One region of the Devosia ginsengisoli genome, then DNA from elsewhere that is predicted to be linked to it. Evidence: riboswitches for the same ligand, from Rfam matches in the RefSeq annotation. Region 1 holds a riboswitch; the other holds the start of a gene.
What was found. A riboswitch is a leader RNA that binds a small molecule or an ion and turns the genes downstream of it on or off. The one in region 1 is predicted to bind cobalamin.

Region 1 (15,288 bases):
TCTCTGATAGGAAACCGCGTCAGGAACAGCGCCATGGCGATGGCGCCGATGCCCGGCGCAGCGCGCAGCAGACCCAGCTCCTGCGGCCCGGCATGCAAGATATCCTTGGCATAGACCGGCAGCAACGCCACCGCACCGCCCATCAGGACGGCGAACATGTCGAGTGAAATGGCGCCCAGCACCACCTTGTTGGAAAAGATGTAGCGGAAGCCGCCGAAAATGGTTTCGAGGCTTTTCGCCTGGCCCGCCCCCGCTGCGCCGGCTTCGGAATCAGCAGGACGCTGACCACCGCGAGCATCAACAACACCGCGCCCGTGCCAAAGGCCACGGTTGGCGAAATACCATAGAGCAGCCCGCCGGCGGCCGGCCCCATGATCGAGGCCATCTGCCAGGCGGAGGCATTGACCGTGATGGCATTGCTGAGCGCCTCCGGCGGCACCAGATTGGGCGCCAGCGACTGCGCCGCCGGCCCCCAGAAGGCACGGGCCGTGCCCAGCACGACCAGGATGCCGAAGATCGGCCAGACCTCATGCGCCTCGGCATTGACGAAGGCGAGAAACCCCAAGGCGCAGAGCAGTTCGACGCTGAGGCAGACCGCCATGATCATGCGGCGATTGAAGCGGTCGGCGGTGAGACCCGTCACGAGAATGAGCAGCAGTGCCGGCAGGAACAGGCTGAGCCCGACCAGCCCGAGCAGGAACACATTGCCGGTGACATCGTAGATCTGCCAGGCAATGGACACCGACATGATCTGCACCGCGAAGCTGACCAGCAGCGTCGTCAGCCAGAAAAAACGGAAGCCGATATAGGTGAAAGCCAGGCGGGACGGCTCGGTGGGAACGGCGGTGCTCATGATCTGGAAGTGCCATGGCGCCGAAGCGCAGTCAAAGCCGTTCCGGCGAAATCCGTTCGGCGGCAATAAAATAAGCGGCTCCGTTGCCCGCCGGTTACTTCTGCCGGTTGGGGTTGGGCCGCTGGTGACGCCGATCGATGGAGGAAATGACCCCGCGCAGGGTGCGGATTTCCTGCGAGGAGAAACTGCCACGCGTCAGCGCCGTGCGCAGATTGTGGATCATGCTGGGCTTCTTCTCCGGCGTGGTGAAAAAGCCCGTCTGGTCGAGTACGCCCTCCAGATGCTCGAACAGCCCGACCAGTTCGCTCCTGGGCGCCACTTCGGAAAGGCCACTGCCAAAGGGCAGGGTTTCCGCCTGCCCCGATTGCCGCCGCCACTCATATGCCAGGATCAGCACCGCCTGCGCGATGTTGAGCGAAGCAAACGCCGGCTCGACCGGCAGGGTGACGATGGTATCGGCCAGCGCCACTTCCTCGTTGAGCAGGCCCCATTTCTCGCGGCCGAACAACAGGCCGACGCCCTTTCCGGCCGCGATCTGGACCGCCATGCGCTGGGCGGCGATATCGGGGCCGATCACTTCCTTCTGCAGATCGCGCGACCGCGCCGTGGTAGCCAGCACCAGTTCGAGGTCGGCAATGGCCGCTTCCAGCGTTTCGAACACCCGCACATGGCTGATGACATGGTCGGCGCGCGAGGCGGCCGCCACGGCCTTTTCGTTGGGCCAGCCGTCGCGCGGTCGCACCAGGCGCAGGTCCCACAGGCCGAAATTGGCCATGGCCCGCGCCGCCGTGCCGATATTTTCGCCCAGCTGCGGCTCGCACAGGATTACCGCCGGCGACGGCCGCAGCTCGATTTTGATGGATGTGTCGGTTCCGGCCATGACGCCCAATCCAGAAAGGTCAGGCGCTCATAACCCCTTTCGCGGGCTCAAGGCAATTCAGGCGACGCGATGGCGGATCGGCAAATCCCTGACCTTGGTGGATCGCTGCCATTCGCGATCGAGAATGGCGAAATGCAATTCCTCGTCCCACTCGCCCTGGAACAAAGCGTGCTCCCGGTAATGCGCTTCGAGCCGCATGCCCAATTGCTGCATCAGCTTGATCGAATGGTGGTTGCGGCCATCGCTGCGGGCAAAGACCCGGTGAATGTGGAAATGGTCGAAGGCCAGATCGAACAGCGCCGCCAGCGCCTCCCCGGCATAGCCCTGCCCGGCATGGGCCGGATTGACCACGAACAACACCTCGCCCTGCCCCGCCGTCGCATCGGACCAGCGCAGTGCCACATGACCGACAAGCGTCTGGTCGCCCCTGCGGATCACCGCCAGCGTCAGCGTATCGCCCGGCCGCTGCAGGCTCACATGCTCGCGCATGATCTTAAGCGCCCCGGCAATCTCGGTACGGTCGCGCGTGCGGCTGAACACGTAGCGCTGCACCGATGGCAACGCGTGATAGGCGCAGAGGCCCTCGATATCGCCACGTTCGAAGGTTCGCAGGGTCAGACGGTCGGTGTGAATGGGCAAAATCAGTGACGTCATGGCAGCTGCGATCCCTCCGCAAAGTCGTTGCAAGCCCAAAGCCTCCAACGCCGCCGGAGTCGGGGAAGTTCCTGCCGCCGTCTGGAAAAGAATACTAACGGATGGCGCCCGCCGTCGGGCATGGTGAAGGCGCCAAAAAGCCTAGTTCCGGCGCCCCAGCCATTCGCGGCGCAGCATGGCATAGACGAATTCTTCGTCCCACTCGCCCTTGAACAGGGCATGCTCGCGAAAATGGGCTTCCCGCCGCATGCCCAGCCGCTCCATCAGCCGCCAGGAAGACCCGTTGCGCACATCGCAGCGCGCCGAAACGCGATGCTGGTCACCCGGCCCGAAGGCGAGATCGAGCAGCGCCGTGGCCGCTTCGGTGGCATAGCCCTGCCCCTGATAATCCGGATCGAATATCCAGCCGACCTCGCCCTGTCGTGCATCGGCGCTGCGCAGGATCAGCGAGACCTCGCCGATGACGCTGCTGGTCTGGTTGAGCTCCGCCGCCAGGATGATCTTGTCGCCATCGGCCTCCAGCGCCACCTGGCCGATGCGCTGCTGCACCGCCAGCGCGCATTCCTCCCGGCTCAGCGCCACGTCGAACAGATAGCGCGCCACATCCTCCCGCCGCCGATAGGCATAGACGGCATCGACGTCGCCTCGCGTGAAGGGCCGCAGTGTCAGCCGCTCGGTGCGGATCGGATAGTCTGGATAGAGCGCCATGCCTCCCCCGTTTTGGCGCCGCACTCTCGCCACTCAGGCGCGCAAAGGCAAGACCGGCCTTGCCGCCGATGTGGCCGCGTGCCAGCCTCACACCCATGTCCAGTTCAGAACATCCCATGATCGACCTTACCGCCCGTTGCGATTGCGGGGCGATCACCCTGACCGCCAGCGGGCGCGTGGCCTCCATGTTTCAATGCGCCTGCGACAACTGCCAGCACGTCTCGGGCAGTGGCCATTCCAGCGTCGTCTTGTTGCCCGCCGACGCGATCAGCGTGGTCGGCGCTACGAAATCCTGGTCCCGGCCAGCCGATTCCGGCGCAACCTTCACCCGGCACTTCTGCCCCGAATGCGGCACCACCATTCATGCGCGGAGTTCGCGGGCGCCCGGTTTCGCCATCCTCCCCGTCGGCCTGTTCTCCGGGCAGAATGACTGGTTCGTACCCAACCAGCTCATCTTCGCACGCAGCCACCGCGATTGGGACCTGATTGCCGACCACCTGCCCTGGCACGAGCGTTATCGGGAGGACCCGCAATGAGCCTGGCCGTCGAGGAACTGTCCGACCGCATCCGCAACCTGCTCGACCAGCGGCTCACCATCACCGAGCAGAAAATGTTCGGCGGCCGCTGCTTCATGCTCGGTGGCAATATGCTGGTGTGCCCGATGAAGGATGGCGGCCTGCTGGTCCGGGTCGGCAAGGAGGGCTACGACGCAGCCCTCACGCTGCCCGGCGCTCGACCCATGACCATGGGCAGCAGGACCATGGCGGGCTTCGTCGAAGTCAGCGGCGACGTGCTGGAAGACGACGAGGTGCTGCTCGACTGGATCGCACTGGCGCGCGGCTTCGTCGAGACCCTGCCTGCCAAGTAGCTCAGGCAGGTGCCTTGCCGAAAACCAGCGCCGCATTGACCCCGCCGAAGCCGAACGAGTTCGACAGCGCATAGTCGATTTCCTTGGGCTTGGCGACATTGGGCACGAGGTCGAAGATATCGGCTTCCTCCACCGGATCATCGAGGTTGATCGTCGGTGGCAGCATGCCTTCACGCAGCGCCTTGACCGAAATGATGGCCTCCAGCGCGCCCGCCGCGCCCAGCAGATGGCCCGTAGCGGACTTGGTCGAGGACACAGAAAGATCCTTGCCCCGGCCGGGGAAGACGGCGGCAATGCCGGCGATTTCGGCCGTGTCGCCGACTGCGGTCGAGGTTGCATGGGCGTTGACATAGCCAACCTGGCTTTGGTCGACGCCGGCCATGGCAAGCGCGTTGCGCATGGCGACCTGCGCCCCCGCCCCATCAGGCGAGCCGGCCGTCAGGTGATAGGCATCGGCGGAGGTGCCGTAACCGGCGAGCACCGCCAACGGCGTGGCGCCCCGGGCCAGCGCATGGCTGAGCTTTTCGATGACCAGCACCGCTGCCCCCTCGGCCAGCACGAAGCCGTCATGTCCCTTGTCGAAGGGACGCGACGCCTTGTGCGGCTCATCGGCATAACTGCCGCTCAGCGCGCGCGAAGCACCGAACCCGCCGATGGAAATGGGGTCGACCGAGCCTTCGGCGCCGCCAACCACCGCGACTTCGGCTTCGCCGGTCATGATCAGCCGCATGCCGTCGCCAATGGCCTGGGCCGAGGCTGCACAGGCGGTGACCGGCGTGCCGATGGGACCACGGAAACTGTGGAGGATGGACAGCCAGCCAGCCGCCAGATTGGCGAGGAAGGATGGCACCGTAAACGGCGACAGGCGCCGTGGACCCTTCTGCTGGATGATTTCCACCGCGCGGGCCATGACGGGCGAGCCGCCGACGCCCGAGCCGATGATGGTGGCCGTTGCCGCCTGGTCCTCGGGCGCGGTCGGGTGCCAACCGGCCTGGTCCAGCGCCTCGGCCGCCGCACCGATGGCATATTGGATGAACAGGTCCATCTTCTTGATTTCCTTGCCGTCGATGAAATCGGCAGCATCGAAACCGTTCGGGTTCTTGTCCTTCGTCGGAACGAGGCCGGCAATGTGGCTGACGAACTCGCTCGTATCGAAGCGGTCATTGTGGACGATGCCACTGCGGCCGGCGACAAGCCCCTGCCAGAGGGTATCGACGCCAACGCCCAAGGGGCTGACGGCACCCATGCCGGTGACAACGATGGGATCGGCGGGATCGGGCTTCAGCATGATGGGTTCCTGTGTATATGCACGGAGTGAATTTCTCAGAATTGCGGCAGGGCGATGTCGCTAAAGCCGCGACAGATGCCGAAGCCCGTCGATGACAGTGTCAAAATCCGGACTGGCGAGTGCCTCCCGCAGTTCCGCCTGCGAGCGGCGCCATTCGGGTAAGATGGCATCAAAGGTCTCGCGACCCTGCTTGGTAAGGGCGCCAAGGCGGCCATTGCCGCGCCCGGCCGGCGCGCTGGCGACCAGCCCCTTGCGTTCGAGCAGCGCCAGGTTGCGCGACAGCGTGGTGCGGTCCATGGCCAGCGCATTGGCCGTGTCGGTGATCGAGCGTCCCGGATGGTTCGCCAGCGCCCCCAATATGTTGAACTGCGCCGCAGTGACGCCGAAGCCGCGCAATTTGCGATCGGCACGACGAGTCACCGCACGAGCCGCCATACGCGTATTGAGAACGAGGCAAAGGTCGAAATCGTCGATCATGTGCTGCCAGATAAGCGTGCATATGCACGATGTCAACCGGCATGCCCCCTTGCCCTTTGCCGGCTTTGCGCCGCGGCGCACCGATGCTATAGGGCACGCCGAAGGCCAGAGGGCCAATATGCGGATTTCAGGGAGATATTTCCGATGAGCAAAATCAAAGTCGCCAACCCGGTCGTCGATCTCGACGGCGACGAGATGACCAGGATCATCTGGCAGGCGATCAAGGACAAGCTCATCCACCCCTATCTCGACCTGCCGATCGAATATTACGACCTCAGCGTGGAAAGCCGCGACGCCACCGACGACCAGATCACGGTCGATGCCGCCAAGGCGATCCAGAAGCACGGCGTGGGCATCAAATGCGCGACCATCACCCCCGATGAACAGCGCGTCGAAGAGTTCAAGCTCAAGAAGATGTGGAAGTCGCCCAACGGCACCATCCGCAACATCCTGGGCGGCGTGATCTTCCGCGAGCCCATCATCTGCAAGAACGTGCCGCGCCTCGTGCCCGGCTGGACCCAGCCGATCATTGTCGGCCGCCATGCCTTCGGCGACCAGTATCGCGCCACCGACTTCCTGTTCCCCGGCAAGGGCACGCTGACCATCAAGTTCACCGGCGAAGACGGCAAGGTCATCGAGCACGAAGTGTTCCAGGCCCCGGGCGCCGGCGTCGCAATGGCCATGTACAATCTCGACGATTCGATCCGCGACTTCGCCCATGCGAGCTTCAACTACGGCCTTGCCCGCGGCGTGCCGGTCTATCTGTCGACCAAGAACACCATCCTCAAGGCCTATGACGGCCGCTTCAAGGACATCTTCCAGGAGATCTACGAGGCCGAGTTCAAGGAAAAGTTCGAGGCCGCCAAGATCTGGTACGAGCACCGCCTGATCGACGACATGGTCGCTTCGGCCCTCAAATGGTCCGGCGGTTATGTCTGGGCCTGCAAGAATTATGATGGCGACGTGCAGTCCGACATCGTGGCGCAGGGTTTTGGCTCGCTGGGCCTGATGACCTCGGTCCTGGCCACGCCCGATGGCAAGATCGTCGAAGCCGAGGCCGCCCACGGCACGGTGACCCGTCACTACCGCCAGCATCAGCAGGGCAAGGAAACCTCGACCAACTCCACCGCCTCGATCTTCGCCTGGACCCGTGGCCTGGCCCACCGCGCCAAGCTCGATGACAATGAGGCGCTGGCCAAGTTCGCCGCCACCCTCGAAAAGGTCACCGTCGACACGATCGAAGAAGGCAAGATGACCAAGGACCTGAGCCTGCTCGTCGGACCCGACCAGCCGTGGCTCTCGACCCTCGGCTTCCTCGACGCCATCGACCAGAACCTGCAGAAGGCCATGGCGTAACCAACCCGTTACGCATGAAATTCGAAAGGCCGGGTCCGCGCGACCCGGCCTTTTCTTTGCGCGCTAGGTAACACGGATGTTACCTTCAACCCCGCTCCTGGCGATTTTTGTCGCCCGACGCGGGTTGAGCGGCGCTGATGCCCGCCCATATGCGATGGGTCCAGGGCTCATTGGAGGGATCAGACATGCGCCGCAGTATCGCAATCGCCACCACCGCAACAGCCAGCCTTCTCCTCGGCAGTGCCGCATTCGCGCAGAGCGCCGACTACGATTTCAGCGGTTTCGACCGCGTCGACATCGCCACCGGGCTCGACGCCCGGATCACCCAGGGCGACAGCTTTTCGGTTCGTGCGGAATCGCGCAGCCAGGATGCGCTGGACCATCTGCAGATCAGCGTCGATGGCGGCACCCTGACCGCCCGTTTCGAGCAGAGCTTCCTCGATTTCATCATCAGCGGCGGGCTGGTCGGCCAGTTGCTCAATAGCGGCAACGCCATCACCATCGACATCACCATGCCCGCTTTGGCCGGCGTTACCGCCAGCTCGGGCGCCGATGTCGGCGTGATCGCCGTGACCAGCGAGCGGCTCGAACTCGACGCATCGAGCGGCGCCGATATCAAGGTGACCGACGCCGTACTGGGCCACGCCATCGTCTCCGCATCCAGCGGGTCCGATATTGAAATCAGCGGCTCCGCCGATACGGTGGAAGCCGACGCCTCCAGTGGCTCCGATATCGACGCGGATGACCTTGTGGCCAGCAACGTCGCGGCAGAGGCCTCCAGCGGCGCCAATGTGTCGGTACATGCTACGGCGGGGATCAAGGCCGACGCGTCGAGCGGTGGCGATATCGAGGTCCGGGGCAACCCTGCAGACCGCGACGTAGACACCTCCAGCGGAGGCGATGTCAGTTTCGACGACTGATTCAAAACGCAAAGGGCGCCCATCGGGCGCCCTTCTCGTATCTGCGGGCAGCCTATTTGCTCTTGCCCGCCGCGGCCGCTTCCACGGTCAGCTCGAACCGCTCGCCGCCCTTGATGGTGATCGGGGTTTCGCTCTCGCCATCACCGATGCGGGTGAACACGACATAGTCTCCATCCGGCAGAGTGGTCTGGAATTCCGGGCCATAGCCGTAGTCGAAGGATTTGCGGCTGCCATCGATGCTCTTGGCCGCGCCGAATACCTCGACATAGTTGTCACCGGGCGTAGTGACCGCGAGAATGCCGGCATCGAGCACCAGGGGGACCTCGGTCAGTTCCGCCGTCTTGATCGAGAACGGCGCTTCGCCCTCGGCCCCGCGCAGCCGATAGACGGCGACATAGTCACCCTCCGGCAATTCGAAACTCACGTCGCTGCCATAGTTGTAGGTCACCGACTTGCGCGAGCCATCGATCGCCTTGGCGGCCCCAAAGATCTCGATGAAGATATCGTCCGACGCCGGCATGCCCTCGACATAGAACGAGGCGATTTCGGCCCGGCCGACGCCGACAATGACATCCTCATCGATCGTCTCGCCCGCCACCGCGTCATAACTGCGCGTCACGGTCGCTTCGCCGATGGACACATCGACCTCGAGCGCCCCGGCCGGAACGACCAGGTTGGTGTCACCGTAATTGGTGGTGACATAGTCGCCGGCATGGCGGATTTCGACCGCGGCATTTTCATCGACATCGGCACCCTCGCTGGGCAGCGGATGCAGCTTGAGAATGGTGCCATTGAGCACGAAATGCGGCGTGGCGATCTTGCCGGCCTCGATGGTCACGGGCTGGGATGCGATGGCATAGCCCACTTTGGCGGTCATGATGTAGTCGCCCGGCTCCAACGCACCTTCGAAGTCCGAATTATAGTCGGTGCCAACATATTCGCCCTGGCTGCCATCGGCCGCCGGCTTGTACCATTCCCAGACCAGATCGCCGTAGTCGCTGGTGAGATCGGGGCCGCCTTCCGACAGGGACGCGGTGGGCTTGTAATTGTAGTCGGCCACCGGCTCGGGTTCAGGTTCCGGCTCTGGAACCGGCTCCGGTTCGGCCTGCACCACCTGTGCCACCGTGGTGGTCAGCGCCTCGACCAGCGCATTCCCATCATTGGCCGACAGATACTTGCCGCCGGTATTTTCGGCGAGGCACGCCACCTGCTGCCCCTCGTCGTCCGACAGGCCGAAACCGAGGACGTGGGTGGTGAAGTCGATGCCCTGGGCTTCGAGATCGGATGCCAATGCGCAGGGATCGACCTCGCAGGTTTCAAGCCCATCGGTGATAAGGATCACGGTGGCCTTCTGCTCGGTGAAGCGCAGGTCTTCGGCCGCCAGGCGCACCGCGTCTGAAATCGGCGTCATGCCCTTGGGATTGATCTTGTCCGCTGCGGCCGCAATGGCCGCGCCAGTGCCGGTAGCCGGCTCCACCAGCATTTCGATATCGGAACAATTGCCCTTCTCGCGGTGGCCATAGGTCATGAAGCCGAGTTCGAGATCGTCGGGCAGCGTGGACAGCACTTCGTGCAGCGTCTCGCGTGCAATGGTGATGCGCGCCTTGCCGTCGATCTGCGCCCACATCGAGCCCGACCCATCAAGCACGATAATGGCCCGCTCGGCGGCAAGTGCCGGCAGCGCCAGGCCGAGCGCCGCAATGGCCCCCAGCAAGAAGTTTCGAACAATCCGCATGGGTAGCCCTCCAGCAGCGGCCTCGACTATCGAGCACCGCACAATAGCGCGCAATTGAAATCACGCGCCAGATGACGCCGGAATGAATGCTTCGTTCAGACAATAGAGGTGACTTGCCGGAACTACTCGGCCCCCGTTTTACGCCAGCGCAACAGGCCGACGAAGAACAGCCCGCCGATCACGCCTGTCAGCACGCCGATCGGCATGTCTTGCGGCGGCATCAGGGTCCGCGCGGCAATATCGGCCAGCACCAGAAAGATGGCCCCGACCAGCGCGGAGAGCGGCAGCACTCGCCGGTAATCCCCGCCAACCCCCATGCGGACGATATGGGGGATCATCAGCCCGACAAAGGCGATGACGCCGGAAAAGGCCACCGCCGAGCCCGTCAGCAGCGCACAGACGATGAAGACCGTGAGCCGGAACCGGCTGGCGGGAATGCCCAGTGTGGTGGCGCTCTCATCGCCCAGCGTCATGGCATTGAGCGCCCGGGCGCGCGCGATGAGGTAACCGCCGCAGACCAGCAAGGCCACCAGCGGAAAGGGCAATTGCGGCCATTGCGCCAGGCCCAGTCCGCCCAGCATCCAGAACACCACGGTGTGGGCCGCGCGGGGATCACCGAGAAAGATGAAGAGATTGCCCGCGGCGGTGATGATGAAGCTGATCGCAACGCCAGCCAGTACCAGCCGGCCGGCGCTGTGCGACTTGGTGAGATTGGAGACGGCCAATACCAGCCCGGTCGCCACCAGCGCGCCGCCAAAGGCGAAGAGCGGCACGGTGACGAGGCCGAGGAACATGCCGGTATGCAACAGCACGAGGATCGCCCCGAAACCGGCGCCGGATGAAATGCCCAGCAGATGCGGATCGGCCAACGGGTTGCGCGTGACCGATTGCAGGGCCGCCCCGACGACGGCGAGGCTGGCCCCGACAACGGCCCCCCAGCACGATGCGCGGAAGGCGCACCTCCCAGACGATGGCCTCGCGGCCGGACGACCAGTCCACGACAACGCTGCCGGGCATGAGCTTGGACGCGATGATGCGCCAGACTGTTTCGACGGGAATGGGCACCGCCCCGGCCCCTGTTGCCACCGACATGGTGACGACGAGCAGGATGGCCAGCCCCCCGATGAGAACCGGCATCCAGTGAGCAGCCGCGTGGCGGCGGCCGGTGGCGAGGTGGCGGTGCGACAAGACCCTACTCCCGGAAGGCTGTTGCGAGGCGCTTTACCGCCGCGATATTGCGCGGGCCGGGCGTCGCCTCGACATATTCGAGCACCACGAAGCGGTCATTGGCCACCGCCGGAATGGACGCAAAGGCCGGGTTGGACTTCATGAAATCGATCTTCTGCTCAGCGGTCACTTCGCCATAGTTGACGATGACGATCACCTCCGGATTGCGCTCGATCACCGGTTCCCAGCCGATCTCGACCCAGCTCGACTGCACGTCGTCCATGATATTGACGCCGCCCGCCGCCTCGATCAGCGCGGTGGGAATGGCGAAGCGCCCGGCGGTGAACGGCTTGTCCTCGCCCGAGTCATAGACGAAGACCGGCACCGGCGCTTCGAGCAGTGGCAGCGTGGCCTGGAAATCGGCCAGCTCCTGCTTATAACCGCCGACCAGCGCCGTGGCCCGATCGGCAACATCGAAGATGGCGCCGAGATTGAGCAGGTCACTGTAGAGATCATCCATGGAGGCCTTGGGCTTGTCCATGATGTGGATGCAGCTCTCGGTCAGTTCGTAGACGGCAATATCGAATTCTGCCAGCGTCTCGGGGGTCACCTCGCCGCCGACGCGCATGCCATAGTTCCAGCCGGCAAAATAGAAATCGGCATCGGCGCCGAGCAGCACTTCCTTGCTCGGATATTCCGGCGACAGCTCCGGCAATTCGGCCACGCCTTCGCGCAACGTCTCGTCCAGCGTCTTCCAGCTCGAAACGCCGGTATAGCCGGCCATGTGGTCGGTGAGGCCCAGGGCCAGCATCATCTCGGTGAGATTGACGTCGTTGGAGACGGCGCGCTGCGGGGCGGACTCGAAGGTCACGTCGCGATTGCAGCTCTGCACGGTCACCGGATAGCCGGCGGCAAGAGCCGTAGAGCTGGCGGCCGCCAGCGCGGCCATGGCAAGAACGAGGCGCATGAGATCACTCCTGGATCTGGTTGGGGAGGTAGAAGCTGAGACGCGGCCTTCCGGTGGCCGGATGGGCGTCGAGCAGGGTTTCGACGGCAAAGGCCGCGCGAATGGTGGATTGGGTGAGCGCTTCGGCCGGCGCACCGAGGGCGGCAACACGGCCCCCATCGAGCAGTAGCACCCGGTCGGCATGAGCCGAGGCCAGCGCCAGATCGTGCAGCGAAACGATGACGGTGCAGGCCAGCCGCCCGAGCAGATCGAGCACTTCGAGCTGGTGCCTGATGTCGAGGTGATTGGTCGGCTCGTCCAGAATCAGAAGATCAGGTTTCTGCAGCAAGGCTCGGGCAATCATCACCCTTTGCCGCTCGCCGCCGGACAAAGTGGCAAGGTCGCGCGGCGCCAGATGGGTCAGCTCCATCAGATCAAGCACGGCTTCGACGGAATCGTAGTCGCCCCGATCCGTGCCCCAGCCGCCGCGATGCGGCGTCAGGCCCAGCTCGACGATTTCAGCGACAGTGAGGCCGAAATCTGAGGCCTGTTCCTGCAAAACCGTGGCGATACGCCTGGCCACGGCCTTGCCGGGCAGCGACCAGATATCCTGCCCATCGAGGCGGACCATGCCGGTGGATGGCCGATGGTAGCGATAAAGACAGCGCAACAGGCTGGACTTGCCCGCGCCATTGGGACCGACCAGAGCCAGCATCTGGCCCGGCTCGACCGCCAGGGACAGCGGCCCCACAATGGGATCACCCAAGCCGACGCCCCAGCTGAGGTCGATGAGTTCGAGCCGCGCCGGATGCGCGCCGGTGAAGCGGTCAGCCGAAATGCCGCCGGATGCCATGGGCAACCTCCGCCGTCTGGCAGGAGGGCACGGGCGATCCGAGCAGCGGAATAGCAGCGATGTCGCGGCAACTGGTCATCATCGTCTCCCGCGGCACACCCCGGCCGGGTTGAAAGGAAAGGATGACGGCAGGTCTCCTGGCTCGCGGGTCGCTGCGGCGCCGGACCTTCCCAGCCATTCGGCCAGTGGTAATTCCCGGTGTCGCTATCCGCTCACAGTTGCGGGGGCAGCCACGGTCTTGCGCCCTGATGGGTACGTCGCACCGTGTTCCCTTTTAATCCCGCCGCCCGAGAGGGGCGGCCGGAACCATCACTCAGAGTGATGCGGGATTCGCCGGTCCCTGGCAAGGCGCCACATTTCAAACTCATTACCTGCCAATTCTGCGGCCGGGGCATTTGGGGGAATCGTGATGCGTTGGTTGCGGCGAATTCTGCTGGCATTGCTGGTGCTGGCAGCGGGCATCTATGTGTTCAACGCCAGCTGGCGTGTGGCGCCGCCCGCCGAGCCGCAAGTGACGCTGATCGCCCATCGCGGCATTCACCAGACCTTCAACCGTGAAGGCCTGGAGAATGACACCTGCACCTCCGAGCGCATCTATCCGCCCGAGCACCAATATATCGAGAACACCATTGCCTCGATGCAGGCCGCTTTCGCTGCCGGCGCCGACATTGTCGAGCTCGATGTGCATCCGACCACCGACGGCCAGTTTGCCGTGCTGCATGACTGGACCATCGATTGCCGCACCGAGGGCACGGGCGAGACCCGAAGCCATGACATGGCCTATCTCAAGACGCTCGACATCGGCTACGGCTACACCGCCGATGGCGGCGCCACCTTCCCGCTGCGCGGCACCGGCGTGGGTCAGATGCCCGAGCTCAAGGAAGTGCTGTCGGCCATGCCGGACCGGCAATTCCTGGTCAATTTCAAGAGCCGGGAGGCGCGCGAAGGCGACATGCTGGCGGCTCTTGTCGACGAACGTCCCGAATGGCGCCACGCCGTCTGGGGCGCCTATGGCGGGGACGAGCCGACCTATCAGGCGGCCGGCCAGATTGACGGTCTCGCCGTCTGGTCACGCCGCGGCCTGGTCGATTGCCTGCTGCAATATGAGGGCCTGGGCTGGACCGGCTACATGCCCGAGGCCTGCCGCAACACCAAGGTCATGCTGCCGGTCAATGTGGCGCCCTTTGTCTGGGGCTGGCCCAACCTGTTCCTCGAGCGTATCCGCAAGGCCGGCAGCCAGGTGATCCTGCTCGGACCTTACGATGCCGGTGATCCCGGCACAGCCGGCATCGACACGCTGGACCAGCTGGCGCAGGTGCCGGACAGTTTCGAAGGCTATATCTGGACCAACCGCATCGAAATCATCGCGCCGGCCGTGCAGCAATAGGCCGCGACACAATTTCCATCGACGGAATGCCTGGCGCCCACTAGGGTCGCTCCATTGCCCGCAGCCCTCGTTTTTCTGGATGTGTCATGCCGGTCGGCGTGTTGTATGCAGTTGTCGCCTATTCGGTCTATTCGTGTGGCGACGCCATCATCAAGGGTTTCGGCCAGAGCCTCTCCGTCTTCGAGATCGGCTTCTTCATCGCCGTCTTCAGTCTCATCCCGGCCGCCTTTGCCAAGCCGAAAGGCGAACACTGGCGCGACAGCTTCCGCCTCAGGCATCCTGGGCTGGTCCACCTGCGCTCGTTTACCGGGGTGGCCTCGTCGATCCTGGTCACGGTGTCCTTCACCACCATTCCCTTCGCCGAGACCTATTCGCTGGTCTTCATGATGCCGCTCTTCATCACCGTGATGTCGGTGCTCATCCTGCGGGAACACGTCGATATCGTGCGCTGGTCCATGCTCACCCTGGGCTTTGTCGGTGTCATGCTGGTGGTGCGGCCCGGCTTTCGCGAACTGGAATTCGGCCACCTGACCGCCCTGCTCTGCGCCGTCTTCGGCGCCTCGACCACCACGATTTTGCGCGTCATAGCCCCGACCGAGAAGCGGGTGAGCCTGATCGCCCTGCCGGCGATCTATGTGATCGTCGTCAACGCGGTCCTGATGGTGCCCACCTTCGTCATGCCCACGCTGCAGCAATTCGGCCTGCTGGCCGCTTCGGGGAGCCTGGTCGGCCTGGGCCATATTCTGCTGATATCAGCCACCCGCAATGCCCCGGCCAGCCAGGTCGCCCCCATCCAGTATGTGCAGATCGTCTGGGCCATCGGGCTGGGCGCCTTCTTCTACTTCGAATATCCGGACCTATTGGCCTATATCGGGCTTGCCGTCGTGGTCCTGTCCGGCCTCGTCAACGTCTTCGTGGATGGCGCACGGGCGCGCATTGCCGGCCGCTTTGCCGAATATCGCGCTGTGCGACCCGGCCCGCCCAGCAACATTACCGAAGTGCAGGGTCCCGAAATATAGTTCGATCCCGTCGACGGCCCGCCGCATCGCTTGTATGGTACGGCCAGTCTTTCGAGTCCTTTCTATTTCCTGGATATTTCGATGCCGGTCGGCGTCCTCTTCGCGTTTCTGGCCTATGCCAGCTTTTCCGTCGCCGACGCCCTCATCAAGGCCACCGGCCCGGCCATGTCGGTGTTC
Region 2 (15,288 bases), 1.6 Mb from region 1:
CGTGGAAAATCCTCCCCGAAGTCGGCAGCGACGCGGACTATCCCGACGTCTCCCCCGCGACGCCCAAGCCCTCCGCGAACGCGCCGCGGCAGGGCTGTGACACCGGAGCCATCGGCTCCTTTGCCTTCTCCCCTCGTGGGAGAAGGTGCCCGAAGGGCGGATGAGGGGGTCTCTCCGGCATCGCAGCCCCCTCATCCGGCGCTGCGCGCCACCTTCTCCCACGAGGGGAGAAGGAGAGAAGGAGCGATTGCTTCGTGAATCTCAAATCTCTCGCCAATCCCTCCATCTACATCTCCCTCACCATGGCCGTCCTGGCCTTCGGCATTGACCGTGCCCACAAGGCGTTCCAGGTCTCATCCGACTGCATCGCCATCGGCGCCGCGCCCTGCGTCGAGATTTTCACCAGCTACGTGCCCTTCGCGATGACCGGCTGGCGTGGCGGCGAAATCCTGCGTGTCACCGATTTCTTCGATTACGTCCTGGTCTGGAACACCGGCATTTCCTACGGAATGCTCGATGGCCTGCCGGTCTGGGCGCTCGGCCTCGTCATGCTGGTCGCCATTGTCGCGCTCTCCGTCTGGTGGCTGCGCGCTGAATCCGGCCTGATCCGGCTCGGCCTCGCCTTCTGTATCGGCGGCGCCCTCTCCAACGCTGTCGACCGGCTGATTTACGGCGCCGTCGCCGATTTTTTCCACCTGCATTGGGGCACGTGGTCGTTCTACATTTTCAACCTGGCCGACGTCGCCATAACGACAGGCGTCATCCTGCTCATCGCCGATCTCATCGGCCTGGGCCGCCCACGAACACGTTGATGCCAGAATCTGGTCTTAGCCCACGGAATAGGCTATAAGCGCCGCCGACATCTTGAAGGACGTTTCATGCGTATTGGTTTGACCGGGCAGCATACTGCTCTGCGGGCGGCTACCCGGACCGGATTGGCATCACTGGCCCTGATGGCGGCGCTGGCTTTGGGCGCTTGCACCACCGTCGAAGGCACCAACGCCTTGACCGATTTCGGCACCTTCGAGCGCGAGGTCATGACGACCACGGCGCGCGGTGTCGGCCTGATTCCCGGCGAGACGCCCAAGGAAGATATCACCAATGCGCGCGCCCCGCTGGTGCTGCCGGCCGCTGGCCAGGCGCTCCCCGCGCCGGCTCCCGAAGCTGCCGTTGCCCAGCTCCCCACCAATAGCGACAGCGTGCAGATCGACACCACCAACCTGACCCAGGCCGATATCCAGCGCCTGCGCAATGCCAAGGTCGTCGATCTCAATTCCGTGGCCGGCCGGCCCCTCACCGAGCAGGAAACCCGTTCGCTGATGGCCCGCATGCAGGCGCATAATGCCGACGTGACCACGGTCAACGGCAAGCGCCCGCTCTACATGCCGCCCGAGGAATATTTCATCCGCGTCGGCAATGCCGATCTGGTCTGCGCCACGCCATCGGGTGAAGTGGTTTCGCTCAACGATCCGAAATGCCCCGAATCGGTGCGCAAGGCCATCCGCGCCACCTATCAGGGCCCCGGCGGCGGCTTTACCACCAATTCAGGCCCGGGCGTTGGCCTCACCGACAAAGAGACTCAGCTCGACTGACGGTTTCTCATTTCTGCTCTTGCAAGCGGCCGGATCATCCGGCCGCTTCGCCTTTTCCGCGCCGCCCGGACGGAGCGTTTTCAGAAAAAGTGGCCACCACTTTTTCGGTTCGAAAGCGCGACCATCCAAAGGGTCCCGCATGACATGAAAGTACGCCCATGAGCGACACTGCTCCCGCCAAACCCTCCACCGGCGACCGCCTCGCCAAGGTCATCGCCCGTTCCGGCCTCTGCTCCCGCCGCGATGCCGAAGTGTGGATCACCGAGGGCCGGGTCGTCGTCAACGGCAAGAAGGTGCTGACGCCCGCCTTCAACGTCACCGACCGCGACAAGATCATGGTCGATGGCGCGCCTCTGGCGGCCCGCCAGGGCACCCGCGTCTGGCTTTACCACAAGCCGGCGGGCCTCGTGGTCACCGAGAAGGATCCCGAAGGCCGCGAGACCATTTTCGAGCATCTCGAAACCCATGGCCTGCCCCGTGTCGTCACCGTCGGCCGCCTCGATATCAATACCGAAGGCCTGCTGCTGCTGACCAATGATGGCGGCCTCAAGCGCGTCCTCGAACTGCCCGCCACCGGCTGGCTGCGCCGCTACCGCGTGCGCGCCCATGGCACCGTCACCCAGGCGGCGCTCGACAAGCTCAAGGACGGCATCGAGATCGACGGCATCAAATACGGCTCCATCGAAGCCACACTGGAGCGTGAGCAGGGCGCCAATGTCTGGCTGGTCCTGGCCCTGCGCGAAGGCAAGAACCGCGAGGTCAAGAATGTCCTCGGCGCCCTCGGCCTCGAGGTCAATCGCCTGATCCGCGTCAGCTACGGCCCGTTCCAGCTCGGCGATATCCCGGTCGGCGGCGTCGAAACCATCAAGGCCAGGATGCTGCGCGACCAGCTCGGCAAGAAGCTGGCCGATGCCGCCGATGTCGATTTCGACAGCGAAATGCCCGCCGAAGCCAATGCGCTGGTTGGCAAGCCAACGCGCGATCGCCTCACCGGCCGCGGCACCAACACCGTCGAGATCGCCCGCCAGCGCTTCCGCTTCACCGACGGCGCCGAAAAGACCGAGGAAGAACTGCACGCCGAACGTCCGCGCCAGGATCGCCCCGGTCGTTTCGACAGCCGCAAGCCCACGCCCAAGCGCGATGACGCCCGCGACGACGACTACGCCCCGCCGCCCCGCCGCATTCATTTCGATGAAGATGGCCGCGCCCCGGAAGACTTCGTCGCCAAGCGCAATACCCGCATCGTCAAGCGCCCCGATCGTGACGACCAGTCCGCCAAAAGCTTCGGCAAACCCGCGCCGCGCCCAGCCGGCAAGCCATCCGGCGACAAGAAGAGCTTCGGCGACAAGAAGCCTTTCGGCAAAAAGCCCTTCGAGAAAAAGCCGTTTGGCGACAAACCCCGTGGCCCGCGTCGTGACGACGATGCGACGCGCGGCGCGCGTCATCAGCGTGATCGCGAATTCACCGGCACCCCGCGCGGTCCCCGTCGCGGCGATGCCGCCGCCGCCGAACGCCCCGCCTATGCGCCGCGCCTCCGCCCCGACAGCGAACGCGGCGAAGGCGCCGCCTTCAAGGGCGAGGCCAAGCGCCCCGGCCGCAACTTCTCGGACAAGCCCAAAAGCTTCCGCCCCGAAGGCAAGTCCGCGCGCCCCGCTGGCGGCCGCCCGACCCGCCCCGGCCGCGACGAACTCGGCTCCGAGGCGAAAACCTACGGCAAGCCCCGCATGCGCCCGGATGGCAAGCCCATGCCCAAGCGCAACGGCGCCGCCCCCCAGCGCGCGCCCAGGCCGGGTGGCCGTCCCACCGGCGGGGCAGGGCGCCCGGGTGGCCGTCCCGCTGCCCCGCGTCGCCCCAAGGCCTAGTCCATGCGCATCGTCGCCGGCAAATTCCGCGGCAAGCAACTGACCTCGCCGTCGGACGAATCCATCCGCCCGACCGCCGACCGCGTGCGCGAATCGATGTTCAACATCCTCGCCAGCCGCCTCGGCCCGGTCTTTACAGGCATCCGCGTGCTCGATCTTTTCGCCGGCACCGGCGCGCTGGGCCTCGAAGCCCTGTCCCGCGGCGCGGCCCATGTCACCTTCGTCGATACCGGCGCCGAAGCCCGCGGCCTCATCCGTGACCACATCGAAGCCTTCGGGGCAGGGGGCATCACCAAGCTGCTGCGTCGCGACGCCACCGACCTGGGCAGACCGGGCACTTTCGGCCAGTTCAACCTGGTCTTCCTCGATCCACCCTATGGCAAGGGCCTAGGCGAACAGGCTTTGGCCCACATCGCCGCCAATGGCTGGCTCGCCCCCGGCGCCACCATCGTCTTCGAGGAAAGCGTCGGGGCAGACGTGCAAATCCCCGCCGGCTTCACCCTGGACGACCGCCGCGAATATGGCGCCGCAGCGGTGCACTTCCTGACGTTTGGGAATGCCTCCTGACCACCCACAAACGCGGTGTCACCCCGGCCTTGAGCCGCGGGGCCCATATCGAGATCGCCGCACAGCCGCAAGGTGGTCCAGTCAGTCACTGCACACATCCGCCATCTCAGGATGGATCCCGGCTCAAGGCCGGGATGACATCGCGGGCGGGGAGGGCGTGGCACTAAGCCGCCTTCAAGCACACCGCGCACTTCCCGCGGATCTCCATCGTCGTCCGCTCCACCTTGAAGCCCTTGGCGCCGGCCCAGTCGCCCAGCCGCTCCTCGATGACAGCATCGGCGAATTCATCCACCTTGCCGCAGCCCTCGCAGATCGCGAAGGCGATCAGCCCCTTGCGGTGGCAATGCTCATCCGCACAGGCCACGAAGGCATTGAGCGACTCCAGCCGATGCGCCAGCCCGCGCTCCACCAGCTTGTCCAGCGCCCGATACACCTGCAGTGGCGCCCGCAACCCGTCCGCCCGCAGCCTGTCGAGAATGTCATAGGCGCTCAGCGGCCCCACCGAATGGTTGAGCGCCCCCAGCACCAGCCCCTGATTGCGGGTCAGGTCGCCGGGAACATCGTGACTATGCGCCATGGGTTTCTCTCCTGCCGAACAGCCGCGTGACGGGAACCGCCAGCGACACTAGAAATATGACCAGGGCCATGACCACAATCGAGGGCCCCGAAGCGGTATCCCACGTTCGTGATCCAAACAGCCCGCCGACCACAGCAATAGCCCCCAGCACCGCCGCCACAACAGCCATCATTTCCGGCGTCGCGCTCAACCGCCGCGCCGTCGCCGCCGGAATGATCAGGAGCGACGTGATGAGCAGCACGCCTACCAGTTTCATGGCAATGGCGATGACCGACGCCATCAAGATCATCAGCACCAGCCGGCTCGCCTCCGGCCGCAGCCCTTCGGCCTCCGCCAGTTCCGGGCTCACTGTCGACGCCAGCAGCGGCCGCCACGCGAGGATCAGGATGGCGAGAATAGCCACCCCGCCGCCATAGATGATGACGATATCCTCCACCGAAACGGCCAGAATATCCCCGAACAGAAACCCCATCAGGTCGATGCGCACAGTGGTCAAAAAGCCCACCAGCACCAGCCCTACCGCCAGCGTCGAATGGCTAAGGATCCCCAACAGCGCATCGGTCGACAGCGTCGCCTGCCGCTGCAGCACGATCAGCGCCCCCGCCACCAAAGCTGCCACCGCGAACACGCCCAGCGTCATGTTCATCGACAGAATGATGCTGAGCGCCACGCCCAGCAGTGCCGAATGCGCCATCGTATCCCCGAAATACGCCATCCGCCGCCAGACGACAAAACAGCCCAGCGGCCCCGCCACCAGCGCCAGCCCGATACCCGCGATCAGGGCGCGCGAGAAGTAGTCACCGAACATAATAAGCGGTCTCCAGCGCGCGCAGCACCCCCTCCGAGCGCCGCTAGGCGCTGCGCGCCAAGCTGTGCTTGCCTCCCCCTCAAGGGGGGAGGTGAATTCGGTGGGCCCGGCAAGTCGGTGCCACGCTCTCGAAGTCACCCTCCCCCTGAGGGGAGGGTAGCGTCGCTAGGCCCAACGGGCCGTAGCAAAGCTAGGGAGGGGGTGTCGAACCCCACCAAAACCTCAATGCCCATGGTCGTGCCCCTCGTGGTGATGATGCCCGTGCTCATGCCCCTCCGGCACCACACACCCATCGTCATGATGCTCATGGTCGTGATGGTGCTCATAGATCGCCAGCGTATGCGCCGCCCGCTCCCCGAACAGCTTGAGATATTCCGGACTGCTCTTCACCGCGCTCGGCGTCCCCCGGCAGCAGACATGTCCGTTCAGGCAGATCACCGTATCGGTCTCCGCCATCACAACATGCAGGTCATGTGAAATCATCAATATGCCGCTCCGCGTCGTATCGCGGATTTGCCGCACCAATTCATACAGCGCCACTTCCCCGGAAAAATCGACGCCTTGCACAGGCTCGTCCAGCACCAGCAGGTCCGGCTTGCGGATCATTGCCCGCGCAAACAGCACCCGCTGGAATTCCCCGCCCGACAGCTCCTGCACCGCCGCCTTGAGCAGCCGCCGTGCCCCCACCGCCTCCAAAGCCGCGTCGATAGCGTCAGGCGCATGCCGCCCGGTCAGCGTCATCAGCCGCTCTACCGTCAGCGGCAGCGTCCAGTCGATGCTTAGCTTCTGCGGTACATAGCCGATGCGCAGCCCCGGCTTCCGCGTCACGGCCCCGGTACTCGGCTTCAGCACGCCCGTCGCCAGCTTGGCCGTGGTCGATTTGCCCGACCCGTTCGGCCCGATCAATGTCACGATCTCGCCGCGCGCAATCGTCAGGTCCACGCCGCTGACCAATGTCCGCCCACCACGTTTCACACCAGCATTGGCCAATGTGATCAGTGTCTCTTTCGGTGCCATGGCATCCATAAATCTATCGGCTCCATCTCTCCCCTCCCCCTTGAGGGAGGGGCCGGGGGGGGGGGTGTCGAGCTTTGTGAAAAACCCGCCGCCACCCCTTGACCCACTCCAATACGTTATAGCATAACACTGCGGCAAGCGTAATAACATAACATATCACGAGGTCGCCGATGAAACTGCTCGCCCCCTTCGCCCTGCTGGCCACGGCGCTCCTCACCACCACGGCCATGGCGGCGCCCAGCGTCGTGGCCTCCATCAAGCCGGTCCATTCCCTCGTCGCATCAGTCATGGCCGGCGTGGGCGAGCCGACCCTCATCGTCAAGGGCTCGGCCTCGCCCCACACCTATGCCCTCAAGCCCTCCGATGCCGGCGCCCTCGAAGCCGCCGATATCGTGTTCTGGACCGGCCATGGCATGGAGCTTTTCCTGGCCGACGCCCTCGATACCCTGGCCACCGGCGCCACCGTGGTCGAACTGGCTGATTCCCCCGGCATCACCCTGCTGCCCGTTCGCGAAGGCGGTGCCTTCGAAGCCCATTCCCACGAAGGCGAGGGTCATGACCACGAGGATCACGAAGGTCACGATCACGAAGACCATGACCACGCCCATGACGAGCATGGCGAAGGCGACATGCATTTCTGGCTCGACCCGGAAAATGCCAAGCTGATGGTCACCCAGATCGCTACCACCCTGGCCGAGGCCGATCCCGGCAACGCCACCATCTACCAGGCCAATGCCGAAGCCGAGCTGGTCAAGCTCGATGAACTCGAAGCCGAGCTCGCCGCCACCCTGGCCCCCGTCGCCGACAAGCCCTTCATCGTGTTCCACGATGCCTATCAGTATTTCGAAGCCCGCTTCGGCTTGACTTTGGCCGGCTCGGTCACCGTCACGCCCGACGTCATGCCCGGCGCCGCCCGCATCGACGAGCTGAAGGCCAAGGTGGCCGAACTCGGCGCCACCTGCGTCTTCGCCGAACCCAATTTCGAGCCCACCATCATCGCCGCCATCACCGAAGGCAGCGCAGCAAAGTCCGGCGTGCTAGACCCCGAAGGCGGCGCCCTGACCGAAGGCGTCGACCTCTATCCCAACCTCCTGCGGGGATTGGCCACCAACTTGGCAGATTGCCTGAACTAGCTCTCACGGCGACCCCACCCAGCGCCCGTCACCCTCGGGCTTGACCCGCGAGGCGCCTGATCATCGCCCTCGGTTCAAGCCCGGGCGTGACGATCCGGGGACGAGCAACATGTTGCCCCATCCCCGATCTGTTCCTCCCCCTTATCAGGGGGAGGCTAGGAGGGGGTATCCGGCAAAGACTCAGCTTCGCCTCACAAACACCTCCCAACGTAACGTGCTAACATATCGGAGACACAATGCACGCTCGCTTCCTCATCCCCTTCCTTGCCGCCACTGCGCTCACCACCCCCGCTTTCGCCGATGACATCTCGGCCTGGCGCCTCTTCATCGCCGATCACGCCGAACCCAGCGTGACCGCCCTCGATCTGGCCACCGGCGACACGCTCGCCACTTTCCCGCTGGCCAGCCCCGCCGTGCTTTACGCCACCCATTCGGCCGAAGCCGTCTATGCCGTGCAGGGCGCCGGCAACCAGGTCTCGGCCATCGCCTCCGGCATCCACATCCACGATCATGGCGATCACGGTGATATCGACATCACCGATCCAACCCTGATCGAAGCCGCCATTGCCGGCGAAAAGCCCGTCCATTTCGTCGAACATGGCGGCAAGATCGCCCTGTTCTTCGACGCCGAAGGCAAGACCCGCATCGTCAGCGAAACCGACTGGCTCGCTGGCGGCGACCTCGTCCCCACCGAATTCGACAGCGGCGCCCCACACCATGGCGTTGCCGTCCCCTGGGGCGACTACACCATCGTCTCCGTCCCTAATCCGGCCGATCCCACCGCTCTCCCCATCGGCGTCAACGTCCTCGACGCATCAGGCGCTGTGGTCGGCGATCTCCATGCCTGCCCGGACCTGCATGGCGAAGCCTCATCCGGCAACATGCTGGCCATCGCCTGCGCCGAGGGCCTGCTTGTCGTCACCGGTTCCGGCGTCCCCGAAATCACCCTTCTGCCCTATGCCGGCCTGCCCGACGGCAAGTCCACCACGCTCCTGGGCGGCGTGGGCCTGCAATATTTCCTCGGCAATTACGGCGCCGACAAACTCGTCACCATCGATCCCTCAGCCGAAAATCCGTTCCGCCTCATCGACCTGCCGACCCGCCGCGTCCACTTCGCCGCCGATCCCGTCCGGCCGAAATTCGCCTATGTCTTCACCGAAGACGGCCAGCTTCGCCAACTCGACGTGCTGAAGGGCGAGATCGTTCAATCGGTGACCATCACAGCACCCTATTCCATGGACGGCGACTGGAACCTGCCGCGCCCCCGCATCGCCGTGGCTGGCGACGTCGTGGCGGTCACCGATCCGAACCAGAGCCAGGTCCACCTGATCGACATCGCCACCTTCACCGAAACCGGCACCATCCCGGTCGCCGGGGCGCCGTATAACATCGTGGCGGTCGGCGGCTCAGGCACCGAGCACTAGCTCTTTGCGAAGCGGATACCCCCTCCCAACCTCCCCCTGATAGGGGGGAGCCGCGCAGTGGTGGGGCAACATAGTGCCAGATCCCCGATCTGTTCCTCCCCCTATCAGGGGGAGGCTAGGAGGGGGTATCCGCCAAAAAACCAGGGCGGCTGCCTACTTCAGCGGCCCCTTGAAGATGAAAAACGCCCCCAGCGCGATCATGGCGAAGCCGATGCCGTGGTTCCAGGTGAACTTCTCGCCCAGGTAGAACACCGCGAACAGCACGAAGACCGAGAGCGAGATCACTTCCTGGATGGTCTTGAGCTCTGCGCCCGAAAAGGTGCCATAGCCGATGCGGTTGGCCGGCACGGCCAGCCAATATTCGAAAAAGGCGATGCCCCAGCTCGCCAGCACCACCACCCACAGCGCCGCGCCGGGAAATTTCAGGTGCCCATACCAGGCAAAAGTCATGAAGACATTGGACGCGATCAGCAGCCCGATGGGTGCCAGCGTGGCGACATTGAAGCCCAAGGCTTCCTCCGAAAACGGGAAACCGGGTCCATCCCGGCCGCGCCTTTACCGGTCGCCGTGCTTTCGCGGAAGCGGGATTTTCAGCGCAGATGCTTGGTCGGCTGCTCCAGCCCGAAAATATCGTCGGTCAGGCTGTCCATCCGCTCGCGGATCAGCGCCTGCGCGTCATAGATGCCGCGGTTATAGAAATAGGCGCCCATCTTGTCGACGAAGAACATCATCAGCATTTCCGCCGGAATCGAGCCGATCTGCTGGTCCAGTTCCTCGCGGAAATAGTCCTGGATTTCCCCCACAATGGCCTTGGTTTCCTCTTTGTCGAACTTGATCGGCTTCATGGCGGCGTCTCCTTCAGGTCCCGTTCATAGCGCGAGTCGCTGATTGCGCCTGCCGGCCCCACCAGGGAAAACTGAGCCACCGAGGAGAAAATCATGCTTGCCCGCGCCTCATTTTTCGTAGCAATGGCATTTGCCACGCCGGCGCTGGCCGAGCAGGTCGCCTGCGAAGGCGCCTTCGCCATCGACAGTTCAGAAGCCCGCCTCATCGCGCTCTACGGCGCCGAAAATGTCGTCACCGACATCGTGCCCGGCCCGGAAGGCAGCGAAATGCTGGCCACCACGGTCTTTCCCGACAATCCCGACAAAACCCTGCAATTCGTCTGGTGGGACGAGGATGGCCTGACCAGCCCCAGCTATATCGAACTGCCCGCCACCATGACCGCGCCCGGCGGCGTCCGCATCGGTCAGTCACTGGCCGAAATCGAGGCCCTCAACGGCGAGGTATTCACCCTGCTCGGCTTCGGCTGGGACTATGCCGGCTCCGCCGGCTTCGAGACCGGCGCCCTGTCCGGCCTGCCCGGTGGCTGCCACCTCAACCTGCTTTTCGACCCGGGCGAGGCCCCCGTCGGCGTCGATACCATGCCCGCCATGGGCGACAAGGAGCTGTCCTCCGACGATCCGCTGCTGGCCCAGATGCCGGTAACGGTCTACGCCATGTCCATCGGCTATCCGCATCCTGATTTCCGCGATTGACCCCGACCCCTCCACAGGGGTAACTCTGGACCTGTGTTGGTTCCCCGCGTCCGTTGTGGCAAGGGGATCAAAAGGGAACACGGTGCGACGTACCCATCAGGGCGCAAAACCGTGGCTGCCCCCGCAACTGTAAGCGGTGCGCGTCCTCGATATGCCACTGGCGAAAGCCGGGAAGGCGAGGGCGCTATCTCCACCGTGAGCCAGGAGACCTGCCGACACCCTTGGGATCAGTCCCACTGAACAGCCGGGCGAAGAGCCCATTCTATTCGTGCACGGAGGGTGCCACATGAATACGACGACCACCTCGACTGGCCTCCAGTCTCTCTCGATTTCCCAGCGCATCATTGCCAGTTCGCTGGCGCTTCTGCTCGGGCTGACCCTTCTGGTCGGCACCGGCTTTGCCGGCGATTTCCGCCTGCATAACGGCGCCCACGACACCCGCCACGCCATGGGCTTCCCCTGCCACTGAGGCAGGCTGGCGCTTTTTAAGCGCCCGTGAACCGAGAGAAAAATCATGATCCGCAATCTGTTTGCCGCTGCGCTTCTCGCAGCCCTTTGTGCTGGCCTCATCACGGCCGCCATCCAGCATTTCCGTGTCACCCCGCTGATTCTCCACGCCGAGACCTTCGAGGGTGAAGGCGGCCACAGCCACGGCGCCGAAGCCGTCGCGGCCGACCACGAACACGCCGAAGGCACTGCCGACCACACGCACGATGCCGTCGCCGCCACCGAAGCCGAGCCCGAAGAATGGGCCCCGGCAGATGGCTTCGAGCGCACCGCCTATACAACCCTCGCCACCGTCCTAGCCGCCGCCGGCTTCGCGCTGGTCATCGGCGCCGTCTCGATGTTTGCTGGCCTGCCCATCACCTTCGCCAATGGTTTCCTCTGGGGCATTGCCGGTTTCGTCACCTTCTCGTTGGCCCCGGCCTATGGCCTCGCCCCCGAACTGCCCGGCATGCCCGCCGCCGATCTGGCCGCCCGCCAGGTCTGGTGGGTCGGCACGGCGCTGTCCACCGGCGCTGCCTGCCTGTTGCTGGCCAAGACCCGCGCCGGCTGGGCCTTTGCCGTCGCCATCGCGCTGGTCGCCATTCCCCACATCATCGGCGCCCCCGCCGCGCCCGATGAGCCCAGCGCCGTCCCGGCCCACCTCGCCACCGAATTCGCGGCGATCACCCTGGGCACCTCGCTGGTCTTCTGGCTCATCCTCGGCACCGTCTTCGGCAAGCTCAACGATGTGTTTGCGGCGCGCAGCGCCACCGTCCCGGCAGGAGCCACCGCATGACCAAGATCCCCACCACCGTCATCACCGGCTTCCTCGGCGCCGGCAAGACCACCCTCGTCCGGCACCTGCTGGCCCATGCCCCCAAGGGCAAGCGCATTGCCCTGATCATCAACGAATTCGGTGATCTCGGCGTCGACAAGGATATCCTCGCCGGCTGCGGCGACGAAACCTGCCGCGAAGAGGATATGGTCGAGCTCTCCAATGGCTGCATCTGCTGCACCGTGGCCGACGAGTTCATCCCCACCATGCAGGCTTTGCTCGCCCGCCCGGAAAAGTTCGATCACATTGTCATCGAAACCTCGGGCCTCGCGCTACCCCAGCCACTGATCCGCGCCTTCAACTGGCCCGAAATCAAGGCCCAGGTCACTATCGATGGCGTCGTCACCGTCGCCGATGCCTCGGCCCTGGCTGAAGGCCGCTTCGCCTCCGACGAAGCCGCCGTCGATGCCCAGCGCCGCCAGGACGAAATGCTCGACCACGAAACGCCGCTCGGCGAACTCTTCGAAGACCAGCTCTCCGTGGCCGACCTCGTCGTCGTCAACAAGGCTGACCTCGTCGACGACGCCACCCTCGACAAGGTCGAAGCCAATCTCCGCGCCGAAATGCGCCCCGGCGTCGGCCTCATCCGCGCCCGCAACGGCCATGTCGATATCGCGGCTCTGCTCGGCATGGGCATGGGCAGCGAGGACGACATCGCCAACCGCCCCAGCCACCACGAGCTGGAGCACGGCGACCAGACCCACGAGCACGACGATTTCGACAGCTTCTCCATCCGCATCCCCAGCGTGAACAGCAAGGACGACCTCCTCGCCGTAATCGAGCAGACCATCCGCGACCACGACGTGCTCCGCTTGAAAGGCTTCGCCGCCGTCCCCGGCGCCGCCGCGCGCCTCGCCATCCAGGCCGTCGGCCCGCGCGTCACCGCCTATTTCGACCGCCCCTGGAAGGACGGCGAAATCCGCGACACGGCCCTGGTCGTCATCGGCGAACAGCCGCTCGACCGCGCCGCCATCACCCAGAGCCTGCAGAAAGCCGCGGCGCTCGCCGCCTGACCCATGCACCTCCTCTCCGCCCAGGCCGGCGCCATCCAGCAGGAAGGCGAAGCCATCGATCTCAACCAGCGCCCCGGGGCGCTGGTCTTTGCTTCATCGGCCGATAGCGAACTGGCCATGCTGGCCGGCGCCGCCGACCGGGCAGGGGAGGATGAACTCCGCCTCGCCAACACATTGCGCCTTTCCAACAATCTCTCGGTCGATCTCTGGCTGGAAAAAACGGTGGCGCATGCACGCCTCGTCACCCTCCGCCTCATCGGCGGCGCCGCCTATTTCCAATACGGCGTCGACGAACTCACCGCCCTCTGCGCCAACAGGAAGATTCCGCTCGTCCTGCTCCCCGGCGACGCCAACCCCGACCCCATCCTGCAATCCCGCTCCACCATCCACCCCGATGACTGGACAAGGCTCCACAGCCTCTTCACCGCAGGCGGCCCCGACAACGCCGACACGATCCTCAAAGCATTCGTAAAGCTAGCGGCTCCTTCCCCTTCTCCCCTTGAGGGAGAAGGTGCCCGAAGGGCGGATGAGGGGGCTCTTTCTACCCTTCACCCCCAACCCTTCGCCCGCTTCGGCCTATGGCACCCGACCACCGGCATGACCGACGAGCCCGGCCTGCGCGCGCTCCACGCTGCAATGCCGCCCACGCACCGGCCGGATTCCTCCCCCTATCAGGGGGAGGCTAGGAGGGGGTACCCCACAAAGACTCCGCCTCACATCCCCATCCTCTTCTACCGCGCCGCCCTCGAAGGCGCCGGCACCGCCACCATCACGGCCCTCATCGCCGAGCTGGAATCGCAAAACCTCGCCCCGGTCCCGCTCCTCGTCTCCTCTCTCAAGGAAGCCCCCTGCGCCCGCTTCGTGCAGAACGCCCTCGCGGCCTTCCCGCCCGCGGCGATTTTCAACCTCACCGGCTTCGCCCTCGGCCTCGACAGCCTCGACGAAAAATCCAACCCCTTCGCCACATCAGACGCTCCGGTCATCCAACTCATCCAGTCCGGCCGCTCCGAAGCCCAATGGCGCGCCGATAGCCAGGGCCTCTCCTCCAAGGACATGGCCATGTTCCTCGTCATGCCCGAAGTCGATGGGCGCCTCGGCGGCCTCATCATCGGCCACAAGGCCGACGCCGTCTGGCACACCCGCTGCCAGGTCCCCCTCACCGCCTACACCCCCGACCCTTCCGGCATCACCCGCGCCGTAACCCTAGCCAAAAACTGGTCCCGCCTCCGCACCACCCCCGCGCCGACCGCCGCGTCGCCCTCGTCCTCGCCAACTACCCCATCCGCGACGGCCGCCTCGCCAACGGCGTCGGCTACGACGCTCCCGAATCCACTTTGCGCATGCTCCTGGAATTGGAAAAGGCAGGATACGATCTATCGGCTCCGTCCCCTTCTCCCCCTCGTGGGAGAAGGTGCCCGAAGGGCGGATGAGGGGGCCTTCCCTACGGACGCCGCCACCCTCATCGCCGCCCTCCAGTCCGGCCCCACCAACGCCAATCCCCAGCGCGGCTCATCCCCCGCCACGCTCCCGCTCGCCCGCTACGCCGAACTCTTCGCCACCCTGCCCGAAAAAATCCGCACCGAAGTCACCACCCGCTGGGGCGACCCCACCACCGATCCCTTCATCCGCGACAACACCTTCCACCTCCCCGCGCTCATGTCAGGCAATATCGCCATCCTGCTCCAGCCCGCCCGGGGCTACCAGCTCGACGAAACCGCCTCCTATCACGACCCGGCCCTCGTCCCGCCCCATGCCTATCTCGCCGCCTATCTCTGGCTGCGCCACGATTTCGGCGCCCATGCCCTCATCCACAACGGCAAGCACGGCACTCTCGAATGGCTCCCCGGCAAGGCCACCGCGCTCGATGAAGCCAGCTATCCCGACGCCCTCTGGGGCCAGCTGCCCCATCTCTATCCCTTCATCGTCAACGATCCCGGCGAAGGTACCCAGGCCAAGCGCCGCGCGGGCGCCGTCATCATCGATCACCTCGTGCCCCCGCTCACCCGCGCCGAAACCTATGGTCCCCTCAGGGAACTCGAAGCCCTGCTTGATGAATATTACGCCGCCTCCGGCATGGACCGCCGCCGCCTCGCCGACCTCAAGCGCCGTATCCTCGATTTTGTCAGCGACAGCAGGCTCGACCGCGATATCGGTCTGCCCGAGGACGTAACCCAAGCCCTGATCAAGATCGACAACTTCCTCTGCGACCTCAAGGAAGCCCAGATCCGCGACGGCCTGCACATCTTCGGCCAATCGCCCGAGGGCACCCTCGAACGCGACCTCGCGGTGGCTTTGGCCCGCGTCCCCCGCGGCGACGGGGCAGGGGAGGCTTCCCTCATCCGTGCCCTCGCCGATGACCTCAAGCTCGGCTTCGATCCGCTGACATCAAAGCTGGGAACCCCGTGGACCGGGCCAACCCCCACCCTCACTCCCTCC

Region 2: it holds a riboswitch for cobalamin, as region 1 does, so the genes downstream of both, FPZ08_RS00540 (CbtB domain-containing protein) here and FPZ08_RS08350 (ABC transporter ATP-binding protein) in region 1, are expected to answer to the same signal.

The regions. Positions count from the first base shown of each region.
Region 1 is NZ_CP042304.1:1,674,497-1,689,784, forward strand. Features, by position in the region: partial or broken gene FPZ08_RS08285 (MFS transporter) at 1-853, opposite strand, end outside; gene FPZ08_RS08290 (RNA methyltransferase) at 948-1,733, opposite strand; gene FPZ08_RS08295 (GNAT family N-acetyltransferase) at 1,791-2,387, opposite strand; gene FPZ08_RS08300 (GNAT family N-acetyltransferase) at 2,529-3,095, opposite strand; gene FPZ08_RS08305 (GFA family protein) at 3,212-3,631, shown strand; gene FPZ08_RS08310 (TfoX/Sxy family protein) at 3,628-3,963, shown strand; gene fabF (beta-ketoacyl-ACP synthase II) at 3,965-5,251, opposite strand; gene FPZ08_RS08320 (MarR family winged helix-turn-helix transcriptional regulator) at 5,312-5,728, opposite strand; gene FPZ08_RS08325 (NADP-dependent isocitrate dehydrogenase) at 5,873-7,084, shown strand; gene FPZ08_RS08330 (head GIN domain-containing protein) at 7,270-8,004, shown strand; gene FPZ08_RS08335 (vWA domain-containing protein) at 8,057-9,739, opposite strand; gene FPZ08_RS08340 (FecCD family ABC transporter permease) at 9,862-10,743, opposite strand; gene FPZ08_RS08345 (ABC transporter substrate-binding protein) at 10,932-11,873, opposite strand; gene FPZ08_RS08350 (ABC transporter ATP-binding protein) at 11,878-12,705, opposite strand; cobalamin riboswitch at 12,816-13,031, opposite strand; gene FPZ08_RS08355 (glycerophosphodiester phosphodiesterase family protein) at 13,124-14,092, shown strand; gene FPZ08_RS08360 (DMT family transporter) at 14,191-15,111, shown strand; gene FPZ08_RS08365 (DMT family transporter) at 15,193-15,288, shown strand, end outside.
Region 2 is NZ_CP042304.1:87,986-103,273, forward strand. Features, by position in the region: partial or broken gene ileS (isoleucine--tRNA ligase) at 1-100, shown strand, start outside; gene lspA (signal peptidase II) at 255-812, shown strand; gene FPZ08_RS00485 (hypothetical protein) at 879-1,592, shown strand; gene FPZ08_RS00490 (pseudouridine synthase) at 1,751-3,454, shown strand; gene rsmD (16S rRNA (guanine(966)-N(2))-methyltransferase RsmD) at 3,458-4,021, shown strand; gene FPZ08_RS00500 (Fur family transcriptional regulator) at 4,185-4,598, opposite strand; gene FPZ08_RS00505 (metal ABC transporter permease) at 4,588-5,406, opposite strand; gene FPZ08_RS00510 (ATP-binding cassette domain-containing protein) at 5,629-6,432, opposite strand; gene FPZ08_RS00515 (zinc ABC transporter substrate-binding protein) at 6,594-7,556, shown strand; gene aztD (zinc metallochaperone AztD) at 7,793-8,980, shown strand; gene FPZ08_RS00525 (DMT family protein) at 9,134-9,430, opposite strand; gene FPZ08_RS00530 (DUF2164 domain-containing protein) at 9,571-9,825, opposite strand; gene FPZ08_RS00535 (hypothetical protein) at 9,919-10,518, shown strand; cobalamin riboswitch at 10,539-10,749, shown strand; gene FPZ08_RS00540 (CbtB domain-containing protein) at 10,805-10,987, shown strand; gene FPZ08_RS00545 (CbtA family protein) at 11,033-11,800, shown strand; gene cobW (cobalamin biosynthesis protein CobW) at 11,797-12,852, shown strand; gene FPZ08_RS22945 (cobaltochelatase subunit CobN) at 12,856-15,288, shown strand, end outside.